2 regions of the Microbacterium amylolyticum genome follow, and region 2 is predicted to be linked to the other one. Evidence: predicted binding sites of a transcription regulator. Region 2 holds the regulator's gene; the other holds the start of a gene.

Region 1 (4,557 bases), on a different replicon from region 2:
TGGCGCTACAGGTTCGGGCCAGCAAGACCCGTCCGCGATGAGCCAGGTGTGACGGGTCCGGTGTTCGGATCAGCGGGCCGACGCCGGATTCCAGAGGTGTCACGGTCACCGGCGGCATGATCCGGGCGGGTCACCGTTGCTGCGTCGATCACGCCGACGAGGGGGCGTGGGTCAATCCAGGTTCGTTCTCCGCGAGGCGTACTTTTCGCGGATGCGGCGTACAGCTCCTCCGCGCTCACGCGGGAGAAATCGACCTTGAACGGTGTTTGCTCAGCGATCTGGGTCACGAATGACCGTATTGTCCGGCCGTTCCCGTCGCGGAAGGGGTGCGCCTGGTTGAGGTAGGCGAAAACGGTTGCCGCGCTCATGATGAAGCGCCTCCGGTCGAGATCCTTCCAAGGGGTGTCCCGTGTGAATTCTTGGACCTCCGCGACACGCTGTTCGATCTCACCGTTGCGCGGTTTCGCGAATTCGGTCTCTCGATCAGCCTGCATTCGAGCCGTGCGCAGCTCTACTGGCCCAGTCGTAGACGTCTTGGAAGAGGTAGCGGTGGATTGCCCGCAAATGATCGAGGCCGTACGTACGCTCATTGTTCGCAGTGCCGTCAGCGAGATCCATGAGGCGATCGGCCGTTGCCGCTCGGACTCTCGCCTCTAATCGGTCAGGGTCGCGTTCGCCGAACTTGTTTCGGAGCGTCCCCTGATGAGTCTCGGGATCAATCGTCTCGGGGTAGAAATACGACTCCCATGCTTCCCAGCCGGTCGCCATCGGTCGCTAAGCGCGCGAGCGAATGCGCTGCGTGTACTCGTCGCGGGTGATCGCACCGCTTTTGAGCTCGAGGAGATCTACAACGTCAGCGCGGTTGGGTTCCCAGCCGGAAAGGTACTGGGAGGCGAAGGTCTGCCGAAACAAGTCCTGGCGGTCTTCGTCGAGATCGACGAAGAGATCCGGCCATAGCGCCACCACATCACATCCGGCCATAACGACCACCTCCTGTGAAGCAGTCAACCACGTGAACCACGTTCCTCCGCGTCAGGACAGGCTCAGCACCGGAGTCTCGGTGTAACGCCAGTGGCTCCCACTCAAAGGTGGGAGCCACTGGCGAAGATGCCGATCGGAGTGGTGTTTTCTATCGTCCGCTCCCCCATGTTTGACGAACTGCGTCTTCGACGATCTGCCGTTTGGTGAGGCCCTCCCGGAAGTGAATTTCGTCGATGAGGTTGGCGATTTCTTCGCTCAGACGTGTACCGAACTGCACTGTTACGTCGCGTCGACGAGGAGGTGCGCCCTTCGCCATCCCACCAGCGGCATCCTTATGAGGTGTCTTGTCGGCCTCCCTCAATGATGGTGCGCTCGGGGCCGTGTCCTCACGAGGTTTGACCGGACTCAGGGTGTGGTCGACGGGGTCGATACCTGCCGAAGGGGCAGGGCGTGGCCGCGTCGTGCGGGGTGGGCGTTCGGGCAGATTGGTCATCGGATTACCTCTCGCATGATCGTTTCGTAGGCCTGGCGAATCGGCCCACCTTTCCTGTACCGGCCGTACCATTCCCCACGTAGACGAGATTCGGGCACGATCGACAGGTGTGGGATGAGCTGCCCCAGTCGCGGGGCGTTCTTGGTGATGAGTTCTACGGCATCGGTCTCGGAAAAGCTCATGAACCCCGTTCCATCCCGGCTGATCGCTGAGCCTGCCTCGTGAATCGCATGTCCGGTGCCAAGGCGTTGCTGCGCAGCTGTGAAACGGTGAACTGTTCGCTGTGCACCGTCAACCCCGTCAACCCCGCTGTCGGTCGCTGTGGCGGCATAAATTACGGCTTGTGAGGCGTAGAGGGCGTTCAGTGTCAGGATTCCGCCTGGCCTGTTTGCACAGTCGATGACAACGAGATCGGCGTCGAGGCCTTCGAGAGCTGCGCTCAGTCGTAGTTCCGCGAAGTCGTTGCGCTCCCCCTCGACGTTAGACAGGTCTGCTGTTGAGGGGATGATCCGGAGGTTTTCGCTCCATCCCGCCTCGGCGTTGGCGGGGACGGCAAGTTCTTTCGCCCAGCCGGCAGAGTCGTCGTTGCCGAGGATCGCGCCGATGTGCAGGCCTTCTTCCACGGGCTGTGCGCGTAGCCACTTCGTGGACGCAGCGCGCGGGTCAAGGTCGACGAGAACGACGCGGCGCGGGGCGACTGCAGGGAGGTGGTTCTTTGCATCGGCCTCGATGCCTTGTGCTGCCACCATTGCGATGCTCACGGCGGTCGTGGTCTTGCTGACTCCCCCGGCCTCGCTGTAAACCATGATCGTCTGCATGTCTAAATCCTATCTCTCTTTCTGGCGTTCTAGATAGATATCTAGCGGTGTAGATAGATACCTAGAACACCGGCGCGGCTTGCGATCTTTCCAACTAGAGTACTAGACATCTTTCGTTCTGACTATCTTTCTAGATAGACAGCGTTCTAGCGAGAACGATAGGTAGCTAACTCGCTCGCTACGTGTTACCAGTTCACTGAGAGTGGCAACGCGGCGTCGGTGGTCCGTGCGATCGCCGCTGAGGTCGTCACGGTCGGCTTGGGCGAAACGCTGGCGGCACTGAAAGTGAAGGAGAAATGAGCCCGGCGCGAGCATGTCGCTTGAGAGGTGCGCATGTTCGAATATCAGTCTTAAGTGTCATACTCCTCGACGTAGATTCGTTCTAGTGGGGGAGGTGGGCGTGGGAACGCTGAATGCGCGGCTGCTGCCGGTGGCCTGGGGGGAGCCAGTGACGCTGCTGGTTGCGCCTGAGTCAGTGCCGGCGGGGTTTCCCAGTCCGTCTCAGGACTACGCCTCAGACGAGCTGGATTTGAACGAGCGTCTGATCCGCGATCGGGTGTCGACGTTCGTATGGAAGGCCGCGGGGCACTCGATGACGGAGGCGGGGCTCCATGACGGGGATCTCCTACTGGTCGACCGGGGTGTTGACCCGGTGCCGGGTCACATTGTGGTCGCGGTGGTCGACGGGGAATACACAGTGAAGCGGCTCGATCTGGTGGGAAAGCGCCTAGTGCTGCGTGCTGAGGCACCGGGCTATCGCGACATCATTCCGGGCGAGCTGAGCGAAACGAGCATCTGGGGAGTCGTGACGTGGGTTCTTCACCAGACGTGATCGCCCTCGTCGATTGCGTTTCCTTCTACGCCAATGCCGAGCGTGTCTTTGATCCGTCGATCGCGACGCGCCCCACAGTGGTGCTCAGCAACAACGACGGTTGCGTGGTGGCCGCGGACCCGCTGGCGAAGGCTATGGATCCGGACATCATGGGCAAGCCTTGGTTTCAGATCGAGGCGTGGTGCCGTGCTGCGGGCGTGGCCGCACGCTCGTCGAACTATGAGCTGTATGGGTCGCTGTCGGGGCGTGTGGCGGAGATCCTGGGCCGGTTCTCGGCATGGCAAGAGGTTTACTCGATCGATGAGAGTTTTATTCGGCTACGGGGGACACCTGCCGAGGTCGAGGCGATCGGCCAGGAGATCCGGGCGACGGTGCTGCGTCTAACGGGGATCCCCGTTCGGGTGTCGATCGCGCCGACGAAGACGCTGGCGAAGGTCGCGGCGCTCGGCATTAAGAAGGTACCCGCGATGAACGGGGTGCTGGATCTGCGCCGGTATGAGTCGGATCAGCTCGATCGGATCCTCGATTCGATACCCGTGACGGATCTGTGGGGCGTGGCCGGTAGAACGGGGAAGAAGCTCGCGGCCATGGGCATCCATACCGCTCGCGAGTTGCGTGACTCGAATCCGATGTGGATCCGCAAGCGGTTCTCCGTCGTGATGCAGCGAACCGTTCTCGAGCTGCGCGGGACGCGTTGCATCGATCTTGAAACACAACCGGTGACCGCGAAGGATCAACTCATCTACTCGCGCTCGTTCTCGGTCAAGATCACCGATGCTGATGTTCTCGATCAGGTCATCAGCATTTACGCACAACGCGTGAGCGCCCGCTTGCGGGCTCAGAAATCGTTGGCGGGGCATTTGAGTGCGTGGGTGTCGACGGGCTGGGCTGACGAACGCTCCGTGGCTCACACCGGGCACGTGAACGTACCGTTGGCGACTCCGAGCGATGACCCGATCGCGCTGACGAAAGCTGCTGGCCGTCTCCTCCCGAAGTGCTTCCCTGTTGACGGGATCCGGTACGCCCGGGCGGGTGTCGTACTGACGGATCTCCGCGACGTCGACGGGACGATGCCGCTTTCACTGTTCCGAGAAGAATTCGAGGGGCGCGGCATCGGCCGAGCGCTAGATGACATCACGCGCAAGCTCGGCCGCGACGCTGTGGGCGTGGGGCTGGGTGGGATCAAGAAGCCGCCCGGGTGGGAGATGAAGCGGGCAATGTTGTCGAAGCGGGCAATGACGCATTGGGACGAGCTGCCCGTCGCCGTCTCGTAAGGGTCTAGAACGGCACGTCACCTTCGTAACTAACGGCAGCCGGCACGTGGTGGCCTGCGCGGATCTGCGGTGGGCAAGTCGGGCACGGACGAGCGAAGCTGTAGCCGGCGTCAGTGACGCTGTTGATCCAGCCGTGGCCGTCGCAGTCGCCGACGCCGC
Region 2 (4,557 bases):
GATGTGGTGAGGATCACGCCCGCCCAGAAGAGTGACGTGCATTGTCAGACCCGCGTGGAAGGCCAGGGCCTCGAATGTGTGACGCACCATCGAACCGGTGAAGTGACCGCCGATCAGGTGCATTTCAAAGCCGGCGGGCTCGCCCGTGTGCACGAGAAAGGGGCGACCAGAAATGTCGACGACCGCCTGCGCAAGAGCCTCATCCAGCGGCACAAGGGCGTCGCCGTAGCGCGAGATACCCGTTTTGTCTCCGAGCGCCTCACGAATGGCCTGGCCCAGCACAATCGCCGTGTCCTCCACCGTGTGGTGAACGTCGATGTGGGTGTCGCCCGTTGCCGTGATGCGCAAATCGGTCAGTGAGTGCTTCGCGAATGCCGTGAGCATGTGGTCGAAAAATGGCACGGAGGTGTTGATGGTGCTCTCGCCGGTGCCGTCAAGATTCAGCTCGAGCTCAATCGAGGACTCGCTCGTTGTGCGCGTCCGGCTCGCAGTGCGTGCAGTCGTCATATCAGTTCTCCTCAGCCGTTATGTCGCGAAGCGCGTCCAGGAATGCGGTCGTTTCTGCCTCTGTTCCTGCTGATACACGGAGGTGTCCAGGAATTCCGACATCGCGCACGAGAACGCCGCGATCGTAGAGCTTCTGCCAGACCGCGCGCGCGTCTGCCACCCCACCAAACAGAACGAAGTTGCTCCCGGTGCGGTACGGGTCGTATCCGAGAGCGGCCACCCCCTCAGAGATGCGGTCGCGCTGCAGAACGATGTCGGCAACCGTGCGAAGCATCTCCTCGCTGTGGCGGAGGGCGGCGAGAGCGGCCGCCTGCGTGACGGCGCTGAGGTGATACGGAAGTCGCACAAGACGAAGCGCGTCGATCACCACGGGATCAGCGGCCAGGTATCCCACGCGCGCACCGGCGAAAGCGAAGGCCTTGCTCATCGTGCGCGAGACGAGCAGGCGCTCCCTGCCGGGAAGAAGCGACAGCGCCGTGCCCGATTCGGCGGGCGCGAACTCGGCGTACGCCTCGTCCACAACAACAATGCCGCGGCTCGCTTCGTAGACCGCTTCAACCACGTCGAGCGACAGGGGCGTTCCCGTTGGATTGTTCGGCGAGCAGAGGAAGACAACGTCGGGGTTCGCCTCCCGCACCTGTCGCGCGGCGTCGGACGGCGACATCTCGAAGCGTTCGCCGCGCGTTCCTGCGATCCACTCAGACCCAACGCCGCGAGCGAGCAACGTGTACATCGAGTAGGTCGGCGTGAACCCCATGGCCGTCCGGCCGGGGCCGCCAAAAGCCTGCAGAACGTGCTGAAGAACTTCGTTCGATCCGTTGGCCGCCCAGATCTGCTCGGCGGTGAGGTCGTGCCCCAGATACCCGGCGAAGGCCTCGCGCAGATCGTAGAACTCGCGATCCGGGTACCGATTCAGGCCGGCAACAACCTCGGCCACCGATCGTGCGATGTCGTCGGCGACGACGGGCGGGACCGGATGCGTGTTCTCGTTGACGTTCAGCGCAATGGCGAGCGGCGCCTGGGGCGCGCCATATGGCGTCTGGCCGCGCAGGTCGTCGCGAAGGGGCAGGTCGTCGAGAGTTACCGTCACACCCCTATCGTAGAGGGATCAGTTGCCGTAGACGGCGGGGAGAAACAGCGTCTGCCCCGCGTGAACGCTCTCTCCGCCGATCTGGTTCAACGCGGTGATCTCGGCGATGACGTCTCGGGGATCTGCCGTGGGATCGATACGCTCGGCGATGGACCACAGCGAGTCGCCGGCGAGCACCGTGACGGACGGGAACGACTCGAGAGACATTCCCTGATCGGCCGATCCTGCGGCGCTGCCGCCCGCGAGAATCGCGAGCGCTGCTCCCGCCGCGATGGGAAGAGACGCGAGAGTGGAAAGAACGACCCGTCCTCGGCGCGTAATGCGCAGCCGCGTGGACGTACCTGCGGATCGTGCTGTGCTGCCTGCCGTCGTCATCGCTCGCCCTTTCGTTGGTGTGTTCCGAATATATCTTCGATTGTTCGACGCTGTCAACGCTTTTTCGAAGATCACTCCGATGGAAACACGACACACTCGAACAAAACTGCCGAATATTCCCGCACTTCCGGTACTTTCGGGGTAACGCATCACCACCTCACCAGGGACCCCTGACATTCGAAGGTCCTTGCCCCGCAAAAGGAGCCGCCGATGAGCGACGACCAGCAGCCAACCCCCCTCCGCGGAAGTCGTCGCCGCAAGAACCTCAGCGAGAAGCAGCTCGCGATCCTCGAGGTGATCCAGCGCTCGATCCAGGTCAACGGTTATCCGCCGAGCATGCGGGAGATCGGTGACGCGGTCGGCCTGAAATCGCTCTCGAGCGTGACGCACCAGCTGGGCCAGCTCGAGCTCAGCGGCTACCTTCGCCGCGATCCCGGCAAGACACGCGCCATGGAGGTCCTCATCGACCTGCCCGGCACCTCCACGGAAAATCCCGCAGACTTCGCCCCCTCGGTCGGCGACGCCGCCCTCGTGCCCCTGGTCGGGAACATTGCCGCCGGCGTTCCAATTACGGCCGAACAGCACATCGAGGAAGTCTTCCCCCTCCCCCGGCAGCTGGTCGGGAACGGCGACCTCTTCATGCTCCGCGTTTCCGGCGAGTCGATGATCGATGCGGCGATCTGCGATGGTGACTGGGTGGTGATCCGCGCGCAAAGCTCAGCGGAGAACGGCGAAATCGTCGCAGCGATGCTCGACGGAGAAGCAACCGTGAAGACGTTCCGGCAGCGCGATGGTCACGTGTGGTTGCTCCCCCGCAACTCCGCGTTCGAACCGATTCTCGGCGATGAAGCCGTGATCCTCGGCCGCGTCGTGGCGGTCATGCGCGCCGTCTGACACGCGTGCGCCTGAATAGCGAAGGGCCGGGATCCGATGTGATCGGATCCCGGCCCTTCGCTATTCAGGCTCGGTTGGCCACGCCGCCGCGCGCCGCGCGCAGCCGAGCACCGGTCAGATCGCTGACCCCTCGCCGAGGCGGTGCCAGGTCCGGTTGTGGTATACCAACGGCCCGCCTTCGTGGTCCGCGTCGCGATTGATCTCTCCTTCGAGCGCGTGGGCGACGATAACCGTCGATCCGCCCGCTTCCATCCGGCCGGTGATCGTCGCACGTGTCCACGCACGAACCCCGCGATACAGAGGTTCGCCCGTGACCAGGCGCGTCCACTGGTCACGATCCGCGAATCTCTCGGCGCCACTTGTTGAGGCGAGCACGGCGATATCGAGGTCGTGGGCATCAAGCAGGTGCACAACAACCGAGTCCGCGGCGACGATCGCCGCAGCTGCCGAGGCCATCGCGGACACCGAGAAGATCATCAGAGGAGGATCAACGCTGATCGAGGAAACGGAGCTTGCGGTGAGGGCAACAGGGCCGTCGGGCCCCTCCGCCGTGATCACTGCAACGCCACTGGGGTGACCACGAAACAGCGCCTTGAAGCCATCCGCATCGATCGGCGTCGCGGAAGAACCGTTCTCGACGCCCTCTGCGCGAGCTGCTGTGATGTTCGTCATCCGGTGTGCTCCGTCCTGCTGCGGAGTCCGCTCACGACAGTTCCGCTCGGACGATCTCTGCGCCCGCGGCGAGCGCGATCATTTTGTCTCGCGCAATGTCTCGCGCAAGAGGTGCCATCCCGCAGTTCGTGCTCGGGAAGAGCTTGTCGGCATCGACGTAGGGGAGAACGCTTCGGAGCGTCGCCGCGACCTCTTCGGGTGTTTCGATGTCGTTGCTCGCGACATCGATCGCACCGACCATGACGTTCTTGCCACGAAGGAGTTCGATGAGCTCGACCGGCACGTGTGAGTGATGCGCCTCGAGCGACACCGTGTCAATCGTTGACTTCTGGAGCAGCGGGAAGGACTCCTCGTACTGGCGCCACTCGGACCCGAGCGTCGCCTTCCAGTCGGTGTTGGCTTTGATGCCGTAGCCGTAACAGATGTGCACGACGGTCTCAGCGTGCAGGCCTTCGGCGGCGCGCTCCAGCGTCTTGACGCCCCACTCGCGGACATCGTCGAAGAAGACGTTGAATGCCGGCTCGTCGAACTGAATAATGTCGACGCCCGCTGCCTCCAGTTCCTTGGCTTCCTGATTCAGAAGCGTCGCGAACTCCCATGCGAGCTTCTCGCGCGAGCCGTAGTACTTGTCAGCGAGCGTGTCGATCATGGTCATCGGGCCGGGAAGCGCCCATTTGATCGGCTTGTCCGTTTGTGCGCGGAGCGCCTTCGCGTCCTCGACGAATACCGACTTCTCGCGGCGCACGGGACCGATCACCGTGGGGACGCTGGCGTCGTAGCGGTCACGGATTCTCACCGTCTCGCGGTTCTCGAAGTCAACGCCCGTGAGGTGCTCAATAAACGTTGTGACGAAGTGTTGACGCGTCTGCTCTCCATCGCTCACGATGTCGAGACCCGCGTGCCGCTGCACGTCGGCCGCGAGGGTGAGGGCGTCCCGCTTCCCCTCGGCGAGCTCGGCGCCGTCGAGGCGCCAGGGCGACCACAGCTTCTCGGGCTCCGAGAGCCAGGCGGGCTTGGGC

What was found. Region 2 encodes LexA, which represses DNA repair genes until DNA is damaged. Its sites were predicted from a motif close to TCGAACANNTGTTCGA; they were not measured.
Positions count from the first base shown of each region.
Region 1: a site for LexA is predicted at 2,630-2,645, ahead of G6N81_RS12430 (LexA family protein). Genes of this name have one in related genera too.

Region 1 covers NZ_CP049254.1:21,893-26,449, forward strand. Annotated here, with positions in the region: gene G6N81_RS12405 (Fic family protein) at 6-590, opposite strand; gene G6N81_RS12410 (hypothetical protein) at 484-768, opposite strand; gene G6N81_RS12415 (antitoxin VbhA family protein) at 775-981, opposite strand; gene G6N81_RS12420 (hypothetical protein) at 1,130-1,297, opposite strand; gene G6N81_RS12425 (ParA family protein) at 1,471-2,292, opposite strand; gene G6N81_RS12430 (LexA family protein) at 2,693-3,124, shown strand; gene G6N81_RS12435 (Y-family DNA polymerase) at 3,103-4,398, shown strand; gene G6N81_RS12440 (hypothetical protein) at 4,403-4,557, opposite strand, start outside.
Region 2 covers NZ_CP049253.1:2,407,439-2,411,995, reverse strand. Annotated here, with positions in the region: gene hisB (imidazoleglycerol-phosphate dehydratase HisB) at 1-507, opposite strand, end outside; gene G6N81_RS11610 (histidinol-phosphate transaminase) at 509-1,597, opposite strand; gene G6N81_RS11605 (LysM peptidoglycan-binding domain-containing protein) at 1,616-1,972, opposite strand; gene lexA (transcriptional repressor LexA) at 2,183-2,866, shown strand; gene G6N81_RS11595 (flavin reductase family protein) at 2,981-3,538, opposite strand; gene G6N81_RS11590 (methionine synthase) at 3,570-4,557, opposite strand, start outside.